Regions from separate parts of the Allobosea sp. LjRoot237 genome, predicted to be linked through region 1. Evidence: predicted binding sites of a transcription regulator. Region 1 holds the regulator's gene; each other region holds the start of a gene.
What was found. The regulator LexA, encoded in region 1, represses DNA repair genes until DNA is damaged. The targets are predictions, from matches to a motif close to TGTTCNNNNTGTGTTCNG.

Region 1 (4,440 bases):
ATGTCGGCGACAAGGCCGAGACCGTCCGGGTCGCGGTCGCCGAAGGCCATGTCGTGATGCAGGCCGAGACGCTTGCCATCGTCCGCGATGGCGAGGCCAAGAAGGGCGATGTGCTCGGCACCGCCCGCCTCGCCGGCATCATGGCGGCCAAGCGCGCGCATGAATTGATCCCGCTCTGCCACCCGCTGCTGCTCTCGAAGATCGCTGTCGACCTTACGATCGATGAGACCCTGCCCGGCGTACGCGTGCGTGCCGAGGTCAAGCTCACCGGCAAGACCGGCGTCGAGATGGAAGCGCTGACCGCCGTCAGCGTCGCCTGCCTCACCGTCTACGACATGGTGAAAGCGGTTGATCGCGCCATGCATATCGAAGGCATCCAGCTCGTGCATAAATCCGGCGGCAAGTCCGGAACCTATGAGCTGGCAGGGCGATCGGCATGAGCCTCACCCCCGTTCCCGTAGCGCTGCGAGCGCTGCTCGACAGCGTGCCAGGCCCGACACCAGCCGAGACGCTGCCGCTCGCCCATTGCGCCGACCGCGTGCTGGCCGAAGATGTCGCCGCACTCCGAACCCAGCCGCCCTTCGCCAATTCGGCCATGGACGGCTATGCCGCCCGCGCGACTGACCTGGAGCCCGGCAGGGAGCTCAAGGTCATCGGCGAATCCGCCGCCGGCCGCGGCTTTTCCGATCCTGTCGGCCCGGGCGAGACGGTACGCATCTTCACCGGCGCCCCCATTCCGAACGGTGCCGACGCGATCCTGATCCAGGAGCATGCCGAGGGTGTCGGCGGCCCGGTGATCCGCGTCGCCAAGCCGGCGAACAAGGGCCAGTTCATCCGCCCGGCCGGACTGGATTTTCAGACCGGCGCAATCCTGCTGAAGGCCGGCCACCGGCTCGACAGCGCCGCGCTCGGGCTCGCCGCAGCCGCCGGGCATCCGACACTCGCGGTCCGCTGCAAGCCGCTGGTCGCGATCCTCGCGACTGGCGATGAACTCGTCCTGCCCGGCGAGCCGGTCGGCCCCGACCAGATCGTCGCCTCCAACAGCTTCGCGCTCGCCGCACTGGTTGAGCAGGCCGGCGGCACGGCGCTCGATCTCGGCATCGCCCGCGACAACCATCCCGATCTCGCCGGCAAGATCGAGGCGGCACGCAGGGCCGGAGCCGACGTCCTGATCACGCTCGGCGGCGCCTCGGTCGGCGAGCACGATCTCGTCCAGGCGGCGCTGAAGGCGCAAGGCATGGAGCTCGGCTTCTGGAAGATCGCGATGCGCCCGGGCAAGCCGATGATGATGGGCCGCCTCGGCGCCATGGTCGCGCTCGGCCTACCGGGCAACCCGGTCTCCTCGATCGTCTGCGGGCATCTCTTCGCCATCCCGCTGGTCGAGGCTCTGCTCGGCATCGACGATCCCGAACGCGACCGCAGCGAGCCCGCCATCCTGGCCGTCGATCTGCCGGCCAATGACGAGCGCCAAGATTATCTGCGCGCCACCTTCGAAACCATCGATGGCGAGCGGCGTGTCAGGCCATTCGCCAAGCAGGATTCGTCGATGCTGGCCAACCTGGCGCGCGCCGAAGCTCTGGTGATCCGCCCGATCTTCGCCGAGGCCGCCAAGGCGGGCGATTCCTGCCGGATCATCCGGCTGCGCTAGCCGGGGCTCCTGCCCTCCTGCATCGTCACCCCGGACAAGCCGCGTCAGCGGCGCCGATCCGGGATCCATTTCTGAAGCGTTCCGGAATGGATCCCGGGCCTCCCTTCGGTAGCCCGGGATGACAACGCTCTGGAAGCGCGCGCTCTGCTCGGGCAATCCCTTGCGGAACACAAAGCGAACAGCTATGGTGTTCGTGCTTTGTTTCGATTCCAGCCCGAGAGGCGAGCGGCGCGACCATGCTGACACGCAAACAGTTTGAACTGCTTCGCTTCATTCATGAACGCCTGCGTGAATCCGGCGTGCCTCCCTCCTTCGACGAGATGAAGGACGCGCTCGATCTGCGCTCCAAATCCGGCATCCACCGGCTGATCATGGCGCTCGAGGAGCGCGGCTTCATTCGCCGGCTTCCCAACCGGGCGCGCGCCCTCGAGGTCATCAAGATGCCGGACGGCATCGGCGGACAGCAGGCGCAGCGCGCCCGCTTCAGCCCCTCCATCGTCCAGGGCGGGCTCGGCCAGACCCCGCCGGCACCGGCAGCCACCTTGGCGAAGCCGCGCCCGGCGGGCGCCGAAGAGAGCGGGCGCTCCACCGTCTCCATCCCCGTCATGGGCCGCATCGCCGCCGGCACGCCGATCTCGGCGATCCAGGACCGCAGCCATAGCGTCTCCATGCCCGCCGACATGCTTGGCGGCGGCGAGCATTACGCGCTCGAGGTCCGCGGCGATTCGATGATCGAGGCCGGCATCCTCGACGGCGACACTGTGGTGATCCGCAAGCAGGACAGCGCCAATACTGGCGACATCATCGTCGCGCTGATCGACGACGAGGAAGCGACGCTGAAGCGGCTGCGCAAGCGCGGCTCCTCGATCGCGCTCGAAGCGGCCAATCCCGCCTATGAGACGCGCGTGCTCGGGCCGGACCGGGTCAAGATCCAGGGCCGGCTCGTCAATCTGATGCGGCGCTACTGAAGCGCCTCTAGATCCTGTGCCGGCTCTGCAGTAGCGGAAATCGGTGCAGGAGCGGGTTCGGGCACCGGCCTCGTTTCCGGCCGCGCACGGGTCCAGGGACGCAGGCGTGCCACCTCATCCGCCGTATAGGAACGCCAGCCGCCGCGGGCCGCATGATAAGCGGTCGCGCCGTCGCGGATGAGCGCGCTGCGGTCGATCAATCGGGCAGCGCAAGGCGCGCTCCAATAGAGCGACGTCACCACGAGATCGGCGCGCTGGCAGTCCTCGACCAAAGCGATGCGGTCGCGCGTATAGGCGACGCTGCGGCCGTCCGGCAGGCGGATGACGCAACCACGCGCATCGCAGGCGGCGCCCGCGCGCAGGGCCGCATCGTCGGGCGAACGGGAATCGCCGTCGGCATGCAGCCATTGCGTCAGCACGAAGCGGCTCGGCTTGCCGGCGAGCACCATCCGCCCTTCTAGTCCACGCACCAGCACGCCCGAACCATCGCGCTCGATCAGGATATCGGGCTGCGACGGGGTCGAGGCCAGCGCCAGCCCGCCAACCAGCGGCAGCGCAGCAAGGAAACGTAGCGCCGTCGTCCACAGCGTCAGCCAGAGCAAGGACAACGAGAAGCAGATCAGGGCGAGCGAACCGAAGGCGGGCAGCACCACAGTCGAGCGGTCGATGCCGGCGACCCAATGCGCGAGCTGGAGCACGAGGCCGGAAGCCCAACCCATCAGCGCCCAGGCCGGCCAGTCGAGCCCGAACGGATAGGCGAGCACGCCGAAGACGGCGGCCGGCATCACGATCAGCGAGACGAAGGGCAGCGCCAGCGCATTGCCGAGCAGGCCGAACGGGTTGAAGGTCTGGAAGTGGAAGACGCCAAAGGGTGCCGTCGCCGCTGTCGCGACCATGGTCGTGGTCACGATACCCACAGCCGAGAGCCAGAGCGGCCGCAGCGGCCAGGGCCATGACGCCGCCGCCGCGTCGGGCGGGCGCTCCTGCCAGCGCTCGGCGAAGGCGATCAACGCCGCGACCGCCCCGAACGACATCTGGAAGCTCGGACCGAGCACCGCTTCGGGCTCGCGCAGCAGCACGATGATCGCGGCGAGCGCAAGGTTGCGCATGGAGAGCGCCGGCCGGTCGACCAGGATCGCCCCCAGCATCACCAGCGTCATGATCAGCGAGCGCACGGTCGCGACCTCAGCGCCGGAGAAGATGCAGTAACCGATGGCGCCTGCCATGGCGGCGAGCGCCGCGAGCTTCTTCACCGGCCAATGGAGCGCCGCCGTCTGCGACAGCGCGAGCAGCGCCCGCGCCAGCCAGAAGATCGTGCCGGCGGCGAGCACCATGTGCAGGCCGGAGATCGAGACGATGTGGTAGATGCCGGCGGCGCGCAGGTCGTTGTTGGTCGCTTCGCTGATCAGCCCTCGCTTGCCAGTGACCAGCGCCGCCGCCATCGCCCCGGCCTGCCCGCCGCCGCTCGTCGCGATGCGTTCGGTCAGCGCGTTGCGGGCCTGGTCGATCGCGACCGCCAAGGCGAGCCGGCGCGGCATCGGGCTCGGCGCCGGCGCGAGCGTGATCTTGCCGGCGATGCTGCCGACCGCGCCGATGCCCTGGAAGAAGGCGTCGCGAGCGAAGTCGTAGCCGCCAGGGCGTGCCGGGCCGGGCGGCGGCAACAGGCGCGCCGTCGCGCCGATATGGTCGCCGGGCTTCAACATGGTGACCGGCGTGGTGACGCGCACCCGGCGCGGCCTCTGAGTGGCTTCGATGCCAGGCAGGTCCGTGACCTGCACGACGATCCGCACGCCCTTGTCGCGTTGCTCCAGCGCCTCGACGAAT
Region 2 (4,440 bases), 650 kb from region 1:
GCGACGCGCTTCCTGACGGCGGCGGCGGCGCTGGTCGACGGCAAGGTCGTCGTCGATGGCGACGAGCATATGCGCAAGCGGCCGATCGCACCGCTGATCGCAGCGCTCACCCGGCTCGGCGTCGCGATCGAGGCGCCGAGCGGCTGCCCGCCGGTGACCATCCAGGGGCAGGGCGGCTTCGACGGCGGGCTGGTCGAGGTCGATGGCGGCCTCTCCAGCCAGTACGTCTCGGCGCTGCTGATGGCCGGCGCCTGCGCACGCAATCCGGTCGATGTCGTGCTGACCGGCCAGGAGATCGGCGCGCGCGGCTATGTCGACCTGACGCTGGCGACGATGCGGGCCTTCGGCGCCGAGGTGTCGGAGCCGGACAGCGGCGGCTGGCGGATCGCGCCGACCGGCTATATCGCGACCGATTACCTGATCGAGCCCGATGCCTCGGCCGCGACCTATCTCTGGGCGGCGGAAGTGCTGACCGGCGGCACGATCGATCTCGGCGTGCCGGCTTCCGCCTTCACCCAGCCCGACGCCAAGGCGCATGCGCTGATCGCCGCCTTCCCGAACCTGCCGGCCGAGATCGACGGCTCGCAGATGCAGGATGCGGTGCCGACGCTGGCCGTGCTCGCCGCCTTCAACCAGACGCCGGTGCGCTTCGTCGGCATCGCCAACCTGCGCGTCAAGGAATGCGACCGCGTCGCGGCGCTGGCGCAGGGCCTGTCGCGGATCAGGCCGGGGCTCGGCGTGGAGGAGGGCGACGATCTCGTCGTCGCCGCCGATCCGGCGCTGGCCGGCCAGACCTTGCCGGCGGAGATCGACACCTTCGCCGATCACCGCATCGCCATGAGCTTCGCACTGGCGGGGCTGAAGATCGGCGGCATCACCATCCTCGACCCCGCTTGCGTCGCGAAGACCTATCCGGATTACTGGCGCGCGCTCGGCTCGCTCGGCGTGCGCTTCGAGGGCGAGCTGCCGTAGGAGATCTGTCGATTTGCCGCTGCCAAGCGCTGACTGCGGCAGTTCCGTCATTGCGAGCATTGCGAAGCAATCCAAGGCCGTTGAGCGAGCCCTCCTGGATTGCTTCGCAATGCTCGCAATGACGAGGGTGCGTTTGTTCAGGCCGCGTCGAACCGGCAAGCAATCGTGCTAGGCTGCGGTGACGATTTAGGTATTTGAGCCAGAGCATGATGGCGGCGAGGGTGACGAAGCCCATGAAGGTGGCCGCCAGCTTGTCGTATCGTGTGGCGATGCGGCGGAAGTGCTTGATGCGGCTGAAGAAGCGCTCGACGCGGTTTCGTTCCTTGTAGAGGAGCCGATCATAGGCGTGTTGTCGCTTACGATGGCGGCGGGGCGGGACGACGGGATCGCCGCCCTGCTGGATGATCTTCAGATAGAGCCGATCGGCGTCATAGGCCTTGTCGGCCAGGACGGATTGAGCGGCGACGCCGTCGATCAGGTCACAGGCCGGAGCCATGTCGTTCTGCTGACCCGGCCCCAGCAGGATGCGAACCGGCAGGCCCAGCGCGTCTACGCAGACGTGGATCTTGGTGCCGAAGCCGCCACGAGACCGGCCAAGCGCCTGGGCGTCCGGTCCCCCCTTTTTCGCCGCGCGCCGGCGGCTTGGGCATGGGCGCGGATGACCGTGGCGTCCAGCATGACCCATTCCAGGTCGGGCTCAGCGGCCACCGCCTCGAACAGGCGATTGAGCACGCCCATCTCGATCCAGCGGTAATAGCGCCGCTTGGCCGTTTGATAGGGCCCAAATCGCGTGGGCAGATCACGCCACCGACCGCCTGACCGCGCCATCCACAACAGCGCGTCCACGAACAACCGGCCATTGCTGCGCGGCCCCCGCTTGCCCTTGCGGCCGCCAGGCACGAATGGCTCGATGCGCGCCCATTGATCGTCCCGAAGAACCTCGCCTTCCAACACCGCCTCTAAAAAGCAGCGTTGAATCAGAACCGCGGGCCGTCGGGAACCCTAAATCGTCACCACGACCTAGAACGGGATGTCGTCGTCGAGATGGCTCGACGAGCGAGAACCGCCGCTGCTGCTGCCGCCGCTCGCCATCGCCGGCTGGCGCGAGCCGCCGCCGACCGGGCTCGACCGGCCGAAGGAGCCGCCCGACGAACCCTCGTCGCCATAGCCGCCGCTGCCGCCACCAGCCTCGTCGCCGCCCTGGCCGCGGCTGTCGAGGATGGTGAGCTCGCCGCGGAAACGCTGCAGCACGATCTCGGTCGTGTATTTCTCGACGCCCTGCTGGTCCTGCCATTTGCGGGTCTGGAGCTGGCCCTCGATGTAAATCTTCGAGCCCTTCTTCAGATACTGCTCGGCGACCTTGGCGAGATTCTCGTTGAAGATCACCACCGAGTGCCACTCGGTGCGCTCCTTGCGCTCGCCCGACTGCTTGTCGCGCCAGGTTTCCGAGGTGGCGATCCTGAGATTGACCACCGGCTCGCCGCTGCCGAGGCGCCGCACCTCGGGGTCGCGCCCGAGATTGCCGACCAGAATGACCTTGTTGACGCTACCAGCCATGACAGGCTCCGTTTCCTGCGCACTTCACCACAAACCCGGCCGATCGACCGGAGCCGGACCCTAGCCGGCCATGCGGCCACTATCAACGATGTTCCTGTTTTGTTCAAGACTCTTTTCGCGCCTTGTCCCCGACAAAAAATTCGAGCTTTCCGAGGGCTGGTGAACGGACCAGGACGATCTGCAAACGGCAGGGCTGCGAGCGAGCCGCGGCCGCCATCGCCACGGCTTCAATAGCCGAACTGCTCGCGCAGGATACGCTCGTCCAGGCTGTGGCCGGGATCGTGCAGCATGACGAGGTCGAGCGAGCGGTCGATCGCGATCGAGACCGAGATGACATTGTCGATCTGGGTGTGGTCGGCGACGGCGCTGACCGGGCGCTTGTCGGCCTCCATCACCGCGATCGTCACCTTGGCGTGGTCGGGCAGGAGCGCGCCGCGCCAGCGCCGCGGCCGGAATGGCGAGAGCGGGGTGAGCGCCAGCAGCGGCGCATCGAGCGGCAGGATCGGGCCATTGGCCGAGAGGTTGTAGGCGGTCGAGCCGGCCGGCGTCGCGACCAGCACGCCGTCGGCGACGAGCTCGGACAAGCGCACCTGTCCGTCGACCGAGAGCCGCAGCTTCGCCGCCTGGTAGGAGCGGCGGAACAGCGAGACCTCGTTGATGGCGCGCGCTTCGACGCGCTTCCCGTCGCGATTGACCGCCGTCATCACCAGCGGGTGGACGACGCTGCGCTGCGCCGCCTCGAGCTTCTGGCGCAGGCCGCGCTCGCGGAACTCGTTCATCAGGAAGCCGACCGAGCCGCGGTTCATGCCATAGATCGGCTTGGCCGTGCCCATGAAGCGATGCAGCGTCTGCAGCATCAGCCCGTCGCCGCCGAGCGCGACGATCACCTCGGCCTGCGCCGGATCGGCGTCGCCGTAGCGCTCGACCAGCTTGACCCGCGCGGCTTCAGCCTCGGCGGTGTCGCTGGCGACGAAGGAGATGGCGGCGAAGCGCTCGGTCATCGCTGGTATCCGGTCGGCGGTATCTAGAGCACGCGCCGATCAGATTGCAACGCAATCCGATCGGATAACGCGTACTCTATCAATGATTTAGAGACGGATTCACCGATCAGGTTGATTCAGCCTGATCGGATCCGGCTCAAGGGCCGGTCTAGCATGGCCTCGGACAGGATCGCGAGCCGCCTTGCGAACATGCCGCAAAAAGAAAGGCCGAGGCGCATACCCCGGCCTTTCTCCAGCGGATGCGCGAGGGTCTCAGATCGCGCTGCTCCACTGCAGCGGCACGAGTTCGAAGCCATTGCCGGCCTTGGCGATATGGCCGGTGGCGGGGAAGGGAGCGTGGTAGAAGGCGACCTGCATCTTGTCGGCCACGGCCATGTCGAGCAGCTTGCGGCGGGTGGCGGCCGCCTGCGGCCCGTCCATGTCGAACACCGCCGACCAGTCGGGATTGCGCACGAACAGGGCCGGGTGGTTGGTGGTGTCCGACATCACCATCAGCTTGCCGCTGCCGGAAGAGACGGCGTAGACCGTGTGGCCGGGCGTATGGCCGGGAGCGGCGATCGCGGTCACGCCCGGCAGGATCTCCTTGCCGGCCTCGTACTGCTTCACATCCTTGGCGACCGGGCCGAAGACGCGGCGCACGCCGGCGAAGGCGCCCTTCATCGCCTCGGGGGCGGCGTTCATCTTGGCGTCGTCCATCCAGAACGCCCATTCGGCCGCCGGCACCATCACCTCGGCGTTCGGGAAGACGGCGCTGCCGTTCTTGAGCCGGAAGCCGTTGATGTGGTCGCCGTGGAAATGGCTGAAGACCACGGTCGAGACGTTCTTGGGGTCGAGCCCGGCGGCCTGGAAGTTCTTCATCCAGGCGCCCGAGGTCGGCGCGCCGGAATCGCCGTTGCCGGTGTCGATCAGA
Region 3 (4,440 bases), 2.2 Mb from region 1:
GCACCAGCCCGTCATGCGAGAGCACGAAGGCGTCGTCGCCGGCCAGCACGACGCGCGAGGCGCGCGCCTCGAGCTCGCCGGCCAGCGCCTTCAGCGCCGCCGCGTTCAGCGCCTTCGCTTCCGGCCCACCCGCCTTGGGATCGGCCGTGAAGCGAAAGCCTTGCAGCAATCCGACATGCTGACCCTCGACCAGGACATCGCCGGTCGCGGTGACTTCGGCCTCCAACATTGCATTCTCCCGCAGGCGACGCATCAACACGCTCGTACGCCGATCGACGAATCGGCTGGCAAGCCGTTCGTGCAAAGCGTCCGACAGCCTGTCCTCTACAAGACGCGCCACCCCCTGCCAATGCTCAGGATCGGGCAACCAGTCCGGCCGGTTGGCAACATAGGTCCAGGTCCGGACCTGGGAGATGCGGGCCGAGAGCGTATCGATCTCGCCATCGACGCGGTCGAGGGCAGCCAATTGGCCGGCATACCAGTCCGGATCGAGCCGGCCATGACGCATCAGACGCAGATACAAAGTCGTCGCCAGCTCGGCATGCTGCATCGGCGCAATCTTACGGTAATCCGGCAGCCCGCAGACTTCCCAGAGCCGCGATACGGCCGGTTTGCCTTGCGCCAGTCGCGACACATCCTGATCGCGCGCCAGGATTTCCAGCGTCGTCATGTCCTCGGCGATCAGGGCGCGGGTCAGCCCTTGCTCCTGCGGCTGGATGTTGAGGCTATCGATCAGCCCGGGAATCGAACGCTGATCGAGATCAGAATTGCGCCATTGCACCTGCCGAACCGATTCGAAGCGATGGTCCTCGATCGCCTCGACCAGCTCCTGCTCGAAGGGCGGCGAGCGCCCGGTCGTGCCGAAGGTGCCGTCGCGCAGATGCCGGCCGGCGCGGCCGGCGATCTGGCCGAACTCGGCCGGGTTGAGCTTGCGATAGTGATGGCCGTCGAACTTGCTGTCACCGGCGAAGGCGATGTGGTCGACGTCGAGGTTGAGCCCCATGCCGATCGCATCGGTGGCGACGAGATAGTCGACATCGCCCGACTGGTAGATCTCGACCTGGGCATTGCGCGTGCGCGGGCTGAGCGCACCGAGCACCACCGCCGCCCCGCCCTTCTGCCGGCGGATCAGCTCGGCGATGGCGTAGACCTCCTCGGCCGAGAAGGCGACGATCGCCGAGCGCCGCGGCAGGCGGGTGATCTTGCGGTCGCCGGCGAAGGAGAGCTTCGACAGGCGCGGGCGAGAAACGACGTTGACGCCGGGGATGAGCTGCTCGATCAGCGGCCTCATCGTGCCAGCGCCGATCAGCATCGTCTCCTCGCGGCCGCGATGATTGAGGAGGCGATCGGCGAAGACATGGCCGCGATCGAGATCGGCGGCGAGCTGGATCTCGTCGATGGCGACGAAATCAACGGCGAGATCGCGCGGCATCGCCTCGACCGTGCAGACCCAAAACCTCGGCCGCTCCGGCTTGATCTTCTCCTCGCCGGTGATCAGCGCGACCGCCTGCGGCCCGACCTTGTCGACCACGCGCTGATAGACCTCGCGCGCCAGCAGGCGCAGCGGCAGGCCGATCATCCCCGTCGGATGTGCGACCATGCGCTCGATGGCGAGATGGGTCTTGCCGGTATTGGTCGGGCCGAGCACCGCCGTGACACCGCGGGCGCGGATCGAAGGCGGAAGGGAACGGGGCTGGATCAAGACGCTGGAGCTTTCCTGCAGTCCGGGCGGGGCAAGCCCTACTGGTTCAGGCCGCCCAAAGGCAACCCGATCCGTGAACAGAACGAGTCCGGAACGAAGCGGGGGCGAATCGCTGACTCCCACAGAATCAGGTTTCGTTCACGGCGAGATATTGCGGCAAGCGATTCAAAAACCACAAGATTTTGAATCGTCTTCATTGTCCATCCTTCGCCGACTTGCGCGCGCGAGGGCCGCTTTCGCCTATGTAGGCCGTCATGGCGACAGAACGAGGGGCAAGGCGACGATTGCTGCAGGCGGACTTCGGTCAGTCGCCGAAGACCTCGGCCAGGACCTGCGCCGCTTCGCCCGGCGCCTCGACATGGACGAAATGGCCGGCGCTCTCGCAGAAGCTGACTTCCACATCGTCGAAATAATGCGACAGGAAGGCGGACCATTCGGACTTCAGGATCGGGTCGTGCCGGCCCCAATGCACCCGGGTGCGCTGATGGATCGGCACGGATGGCGCCGGATGGCCGTCGATCGCGGCGATCCGCGCGGCGTTCTGGCTGCGATACCAGTCGAAGCCGCCGCGCAGATTGCCGGGCTTCATGAAATTCTCGACCCATAGGTCGAAGACCGGCGCGAAGGCCTCCTTGCGGTGGCACCAATGCGTCAGGAAATGCCCGAGATAGAGGGCGCAGGCTTCGCGGCTCGATCCGATCAGCTGCTCGGCCAGCGGCAATTGCTGGAAGGACTGGTACCAGATCTCGTTGACATGGCCGTCCCGGACCCAGGCCGAACCGACGCTCGGCGTCGGGCAGTTGAAGAACAGGAGCTTCTCGACCCGCTGCGGATGGCGCCGGGCCAGCCCCTGCGCGACATAGGCGCCGACATCGTGTCCGACGACGCCGACCGGGCCGAGACCGAGCGCCTCCAGCAGCGCCGCCATGTCGTCGGCATGGCTGTTGGCGCCGACATCGCTGCGTGGCGCCGAGGATTTACCGCTGTCGCCGAAGCCGCGCAGATCAGGCGCGATCAATCGGAACTCGCCATGCAGCCGGTTCATCAGCGGCAGCCAGCTCATCCAGAATTCCGGCCAGCCATGAAGCAGCAGCACCGCCGGCCCGTCGCCGACCTCGGCGACATGCAGGACGGTGTCACGCACGACGACCTGGCGATGCCTGAGGCCGGGAGGCAAGGCAAAATCGCTGGACATGACGGCTCCGGAGGCGAATCGCCGGGAAGGCTACCCCGTCGCCCGGAGATCCCGCAATTCGTCGAACGGCAAAGCCTCCATGCGGTGCTGGTCGGATCGTGGCTGAAACGCAGGCGGGGATAGAGAACGATCTTATCCCCGGCGGTTCCGGCGGCCTCAGAATGGCGCACTTCAAACCAGGGAGCACGCCATGCCGGATCTGCCGCATCGTTCAGCCAGTGACAGTGCGCGTTGGCGCGAAATCGTGCTTCTGCGTCGTAGGCTCGTCTCGCTGAAGGCGCAGACACGGCTGCTTCGGCACGAACTCGCCCGCAAATACAATCCCGACCAGCCGCGCGTGCCGGCCGGCAGTGCAGGTGGTGGGCAATGGACCAGCGGCGGAGGCGGCGGCGATCCGACGCTGACGGGCACCGACTGGCTGGGCGATCTCGGCAATGCCCTGTCGACAGCACTGAGCTTCAGCGACGTCGTCGCCGATACCAGCGGCGAGGAGAGCTGGGCCTTCTATCAGGACGCCACCCGCCCTGACGGCTCGTTGGCCGAACGCGCCGTAGTCAATCGCGACGGCTCGACCATCCAGTCCGAATTCGCCGAGCCTGACAAGCCGAGCGACTGGGACGAGCGCCACACCGTCACTGTGCCCGAAGGCGGCAAGACCACCTTCGAGACCGCGGGCAGCACCCAGACGATCCGGGCCGGAGGCCCGGATGGCGAAGTCGTCTCGCGCTCGACCTGGACCGAGCGCGGGCCGGAGCGGGATGCGACGGTGCAGCAGGCGTTTGCTCCGGCGATCGTGCTCGCTCCGGCCGCCGCGGAGATCACAATCACGACCGCGCTGACACTCTTCACTTGGCTGTCGGCGCGAAACAAGATCGATGGGCTACAGGCCGTCGCCGGCTTTAGCGCGCGGGAATTCCAGGAGGGTGCAAGCAGTTCACCAAGGCTGGATTTCGTCGCCAACTTGACCGAGCAAGAAGCCGACCGAGCTTGCAACCGCCGGAATACGGTCCAAGAGCTATTGGACGAAGCAGCTCGCGACGCCGGAAGCCCAAGCAACTACCCGAATCCTGGAGCTTACGGATCCGCCGTCCATACCCGTGTCAAACGAGGAGTCGACAAGGAAAACGACCCTGATTTTCGAGCCGAGATTTCTGCGTTTAGAGAGGAGGTGGCTGGTGATGGCGCGAGACGCTACGGTCTCAAAGACACACTGCGGGCCGACGTCGTCGAAAGGGCCAGCGAGACGACTGCTTGTGGCTACGATCTTAAGACCGGCAACGCTATACTTGGGCCAAAGCGCGCCGCTGAATTAGTCGCTTTGATGAAACGCCTCTATCCGAGCGCCCAACGATTCATCATCATGCAAATGAAGCCACGCAAATGACGACAGCCCGGCAGATTCGCCAACTCTTTGCGCCGTTGCTCGCCGAAAACTCAGACATCGTCTTTCATAAGAACTATATCTACCTCAAGCCGGTGAGACACATGCACCGGTGCATCGGCATCGGTCGATCAGGCGGCCGCGACGCTTTCATCGTCACAG
Region 4 (4,440 bases), 1.6 Mb from region 1:
CTCGCACATCTTCGTGCTGATCGGGGTGACCTTCCTCCTGCCGATGATCCTGTTCTACACGGCCTTCGTGTACTGGACCTTCCGCGGGAAGGTGAAAGCCGATGCCGGCAATCATTGAGCACCTCTGCCACGGGACTTGAGTTCCGCCGCCGGCTCGCGGACATTGCGAGGCTGCAACAAGGGCCTTGCCATGCGTTGGGAAGATTATCGCCAGTCCGAGAACCTCGAGGACCGGCGTGGCGGCGGCGGAGGCGAGTTCGCCGGCCTTCCCGGCGGCCGCGGCGGCATCGGCATCGGTACCATGGTCGTGCTCGGCCTCCTCGGCTGGGCGCTCGGCATCGATCCACGCCTGCTGATCGGCGGGGCCGAGTTGATCGGCGGCATCGGCGGGCGCAGTGCGCCGACGCAGGAGCAGCGCAAATCGGCCGGTCCGCCGCAGGACGAGATGGGCCGCTTCGTCTCGGCGGTTCTGGCGCAGAACGAGGATATCTGGAGCAAGGTGCTGCCGCAGCAGGCCAACCGCAAATACGTGCCACCGAAGCTGGTGCTGTTCAGCGGCGTCGACCGCTCCGGCTGCGGCACGGCGCAGGCGGCGATGGGGCCGTTCTACTGCCCCAACGACCAGCGGGTCTATCTCGACCTCTCCTTCTTCCAGGAGATGCAGCGCAAGCTCGGTGGCGGCGGCGACTTCGCCTATGCCTATGTCGTGGGCCACGAGATCGGCCATCACATCCAGAACCTGCTCGGCATCCTGCCCAAGGTGAACGAGATGCGCCAACGGATCTCCGAGCGCGAATCGAACCAGCTCTCGGTGCGGGTCGAGTTGCAGGCGGACTGTTTCGCCGGTGTCTGGGCCTACAACATCCAGGCGATGGACCGCATCCAGCCCGGCGACATCGACGAAGCGATGCGCTCCGCCTCTGCGATCGGCGACGACAAGCTGCAGCAACAGGGCCGCGGCGTCGTCGTGCCGGATTCCTTCACGCATGGCTCGTCGGCACAGCGCACGCGCTGGTTCAACACGGGCTTCAAATCCGGCTCGATGCAGAGCTGCGACACCTTCCGCACCAACCAGCTCTGACGGCCGAGGTCAGAGCTCGGCGCGCTCGCGACGCACGGTGAGCCGGCGCGGCGCACGCGCCAGCCGGCCGGACAGGATCTGCGTCTTGGGTGCCAGGAGCCCGGCCCTGACGTGGCGCGAGCGCAGCGAGACCGCCCCCCATTCGCGCAACCCCGCGGCCATGCCGCGCAGCGGCATCAAGGCCGGCCGCATCGCCATCGTCAGCAAATGCCGCTCGATGCTCGGCGTCCATTGCGGCTCGGGCAGATCTCCGGCTTCGAGCAGGATGACCCAGTCGCCGCGCGCCTGGGCGACCCCGCACGACCAGGCCTCGCCATTCTTCGCCCGGACATAGCTGGCGCCGGTCTCGTCGGCGAGACGTTCGATCGCAGCGTCATCCGCCTCGTCGATCACCACGGCATGGCCGATCACGCCCTGCGCGACCGCGGGAATCAGCACGGACAAGGTCGCTGCGAGCGCTTCGACGTCGCGATTGGCCCGGATGACGGCGGTGATCATGGGCAATCAGCTTATGACGCAGTGCAACATGTCGCAATCCTGTCACTTGCATTCTGTTCCTGTTATGTTCACATTCCTTGGTCTCGGATCAACCGATTCCGCCGGGAGACGAAGCCATGCTGCAGGCCAGACCCTCAGCCAGGACGCAACCGCTCAAGCGTCGCGACTCCGAGCCGGGAAGCATCTCGGCGCCAGTACGGCTCGCGCCGGTGGACCCGCTCGCCCATGTCGGCAGCCAGATCGACCCGGAGCGGCGGCGCGGGCGCGGCGCGACGATCAATCCCGGCGGCCGCTTTGAGGCCGAGACACGCATCAGCGAGGATGACGGCTGGGGCTCGCTCGGCGAGCTGCCGCCGTTCAAGACCGAAATCTCGGTCGAGAAGCCGCGGACGATCATTACACGTAACGACTCCCCGGATATTTCGTTCGACCGCTCGATCAACCCCTATCGCGGCTGCGAGCATGGCTGCGTCTACTGCTTCGCGCGGCCGAGCCATGCCTATCTCGGGCTGTCGCCCGGGCTCGACTTCGAAAGCAAGCTGACAGCCAAGCCCGATGCGGCGCTGCTTTTGGAGAAGGAGCTCTCGGCGGCGAGCTACCAACCCCGCACCATCGCGATCGGCACCAATACCGACGCCTATCAGCCGATCGAGAAGAAGCTGCGGATCATGCGCTCGATCCTCGAAGTGCTGGCGAAATTCAACCATCCGGTCGGCATCGTCACCAAATCAGCGCTGGTGCAGCGCGACATCGACATCCTCGCGCCGATGGCGGCGAAGGGGCTGGTCAAGGTTGCGCTCTCGGTGACGACGCTCGATCCGAAGCTCGCCCGCAACATGGAGCCGCGCGCTGCTTCGCCCGCCAAACGCATCGAGACGATTCGCAAGCTGTCGGAGGCCGGGATTCCGGTGACGGTGCTGGTCGCCCCGATCGTGCCGGCGATCAACGAGCACGAGATCGAGCGCATCCTGGACGCAGCGAAAGCGGCAGGAGCGCGCGAGGCCGGCTATGTGCTGCTGCGCCTGCCGCTCGAGGTGAAGGACATCGTGCAGGACTGGCTGGTGACGCACCATCCCGACAAGATGCGCCATGTCGTCTCGCTGATCCGCTCGACCCGCGGCGGCAAGGATTACGACGCCGCCTGGGGCCAGCGCCAGGTCGGCTCCGGGCCCTATGCCTGGATGATCGGCCGGCGCTTCGAGATGGCGGCGGAACGGCTCGGCTTCAACAGTGCGCGGCTGCGGCTGCGCACCGACCTCTTCGTAAAGCCGGAGAAGGATAAGGCGCAACTCAGCCTGTTCTGATCGCTCCCGCCTAACGCGTCGCGGCACCGATCGACTTCCTGCGCGTTTCCGCCAGAGGAAGCGGAGGCCGGCATGGACGATTTCAGCAGCGAAATCATTGAAACGGAGGAAGCTGCGATCTTCCTGCGGAGAAAAGGCACCGGCCCGCCGCTCCTGCTGCTGCACGGCTTTCCGCAGACGCATCTGATGTGGCGAGACATCGCTCCGCTGCTGGCGGAGGAATTCACCGTCGTCTGCGCCGATTTGCGCGGCTATGGCGCAAGCTCCTGCCCGCCTTCTGCGGCCGACCATGCGCCCTACAGCAAGCGGGCGCTGGCGGCTGACATGGTCTCCGTCATGGAGCGGCTGGGCCTCAAGCGCTTTTCCGTGGCCGGGCACGATCGCGGCGGTCGCGTCGCCTATCGCCTGGCGCTCGACCATCCTGAGCGGATCACCAAGCTCGCCGTGCTCGACATCCTGCCGACAGCCGAAGCCTGGGACAGGGCCGACGCGCGCTTCGCCCTCGGCTTCTGGCCCTGGACGTTGCTCGCCCAGCCAGAGCCCCTGCCCGAGCGGCTCATCGCGGCAGCGCCGGAGGCGATCATCGACAGCGCGCTGGACGGCTGGGGAACTCCTGCTTCTACATTCCCGCCCATCGTGCGCGAGGCGTATGTCGACGCCCTGCGCGATCCCGGCAATATCCATGCGATCTGCGAGGAATACCGGGCTGCCTCCGAAATCGATCGCGAGCATGATGCCGACGACCAGCGAAACGGGCGGCGCATCGCATGTCCGATGCTCGCCCTGTGGAGCGCCGAGGGCCCGCTGGCGCAATGGTATGAAGCCGATGGCGGGCCGCTCGCGATCTGGCGCCGCTGGGCGGGTGAGGTCGAGGGCAACGCGGTGGTGGGTGGACATTTCTTCCCGGAAGAGCACCCGATGGCAACGGCGGAAGCGCTGCGCGAATTCTTCCTGGACCCGGGCTGAACTGTGGATGTGATCCAACTGGCGGCAGACCTTCGCGTCGCGATCTGGCATAGCGAAGCCATGACCGCCGATTTCAGCCGCGAACAGGCCGCGATGATTGCCGGGCGCGCCCGCGTCGCCGGCGTGGACGAGGTCGGACGCGGCCCGCTCGCCGGCCCGGTCGTCGCAGCCGCCGTCATCCTCGATCCCTTGGCGATCCCGGACGGGCTCGCCGATTCGAAGGAGCTTTCAGCCGAGCGCCGGGAGGAGCTCTGCGTCCTGATTCTCGCCAGCGCGCTCGCTGTCAGCGTCGGCAGCGCATCTGCTGTCGAGATCGATACGATCAACATCCGGCAGGCGACGCTGCTCGCCATGCGGCGCGCGGTGACGGCGCTGCCGCTGTCACCCGATCTTGTCCTGGTCGACGGTAACGATCCGCCGGCACTGGCCTGCGGCTGCGAGTCGATCATCGGCGGCGACGGGCTGATCGCCTCGATCGCCGCGGCCTCGATCGTCGCCAAGGTAACGCGCGACCGGATGATGGCGCGGCTTTCGCTGGCTTATCCGGCCTATGGCTTCATCAGCCATGTCGGCTACGGCACGCCCGCGCAT

Region 2: ACSQ24_RS14780 (single-stranded DNA-binding protein) is a predicted target of LexA. The motif match lies at 2,619-2,636, and genes of this name have one in related genera.
Region 3: ACSQ24_RS00705 (helicase-related protein) is a predicted target of LexA. The motif match lies at 1,781-1,798, and genes of this name have one in related genera.
Region 4: ACSQ24_RS19670 (PA0069 family radical SAM protein) is a predicted target of LexA. The motif match lies at 1,634-1,651, and genes of this name have one in related genera.

The regions. Positions count from the first base shown of each region.
Region 1 covers NZ_CAXUQP020000001.1:2,400,591-2,405,030, reverse strand. The annotation lists gene moaC (cyclic pyranopterin monophosphate synthase MoaC) at 1-440, shown strand, start outside; gene ACSQ24_RS11670 (molybdopterin molybdotransferase MoeA) at 437-1,648, shown strand; gene lexA (transcriptional repressor LexA) at 1,885-2,616, shown strand; gene ACSQ24_RS11660 (ComEC/Rec2 family competence protein) at 2,610-4,440, opposite strand, start outside.
Region 2 covers NZ_CAXUQP020000001.1:3,048,062-3,052,501, reverse strand. The annotation lists gene ACSQ24_RS14790 (3-phosphoshikimate 1-carboxyvinyltransferase) at 1-972, shown strand, start outside; partial or broken gene ACSQ24_RS14785 (IS5 family transposase) at 1,166-1,926, opposite strand; gene ACSQ24_RS14780 (single-stranded DNA-binding protein) at 1,993-2,529, opposite strand; gene ACSQ24_RS14775 (NAD kinase) at 2,757-3,530, opposite strand; gene ACSQ24_RS14770 (MBL fold metallo-hydrolase) at 3,783-4,440, opposite strand, start outside.
Region 3 covers NZ_CAXUQP020000001.1:154,074-158,513, reverse strand. The annotation lists gene ACSQ24_RS00705 (helicase-related protein) at 1-1,699, opposite strand, end outside; gene ACSQ24_RS00700 (alpha/beta fold hydrolase) at 2,007-2,897, opposite strand; gene ACSQ24_RS00695 (hypothetical protein) at 3,088-4,281, shown strand; gene ACSQ24_RS00690 (hypothetical protein) at 4,278-4,440, shown strand, end outside.
Region 4 covers NZ_CAXUQP020000001.1:4,043,215-4,047,654, forward strand. The annotation lists gene cydB (cytochrome d ubiquinol oxidase subunit II) at 1-118, shown strand, start outside; gene ypfJ (KPN_02809 family neutral zinc metallopeptidase) at 191-1,081, shown strand; gene ACSQ24_RS19665 (hypothetical protein) at 1,091-1,579, opposite strand; gene ACSQ24_RS19670 (PA0069 family radical SAM protein) at 1,696-2,883, shown strand; gene ACSQ24_RS19675 (alpha/beta fold hydrolase) at 2,956-3,849, shown strand; gene ACSQ24_RS19680 (ribonuclease HII) at 3,910-4,440, shown strand, end outside.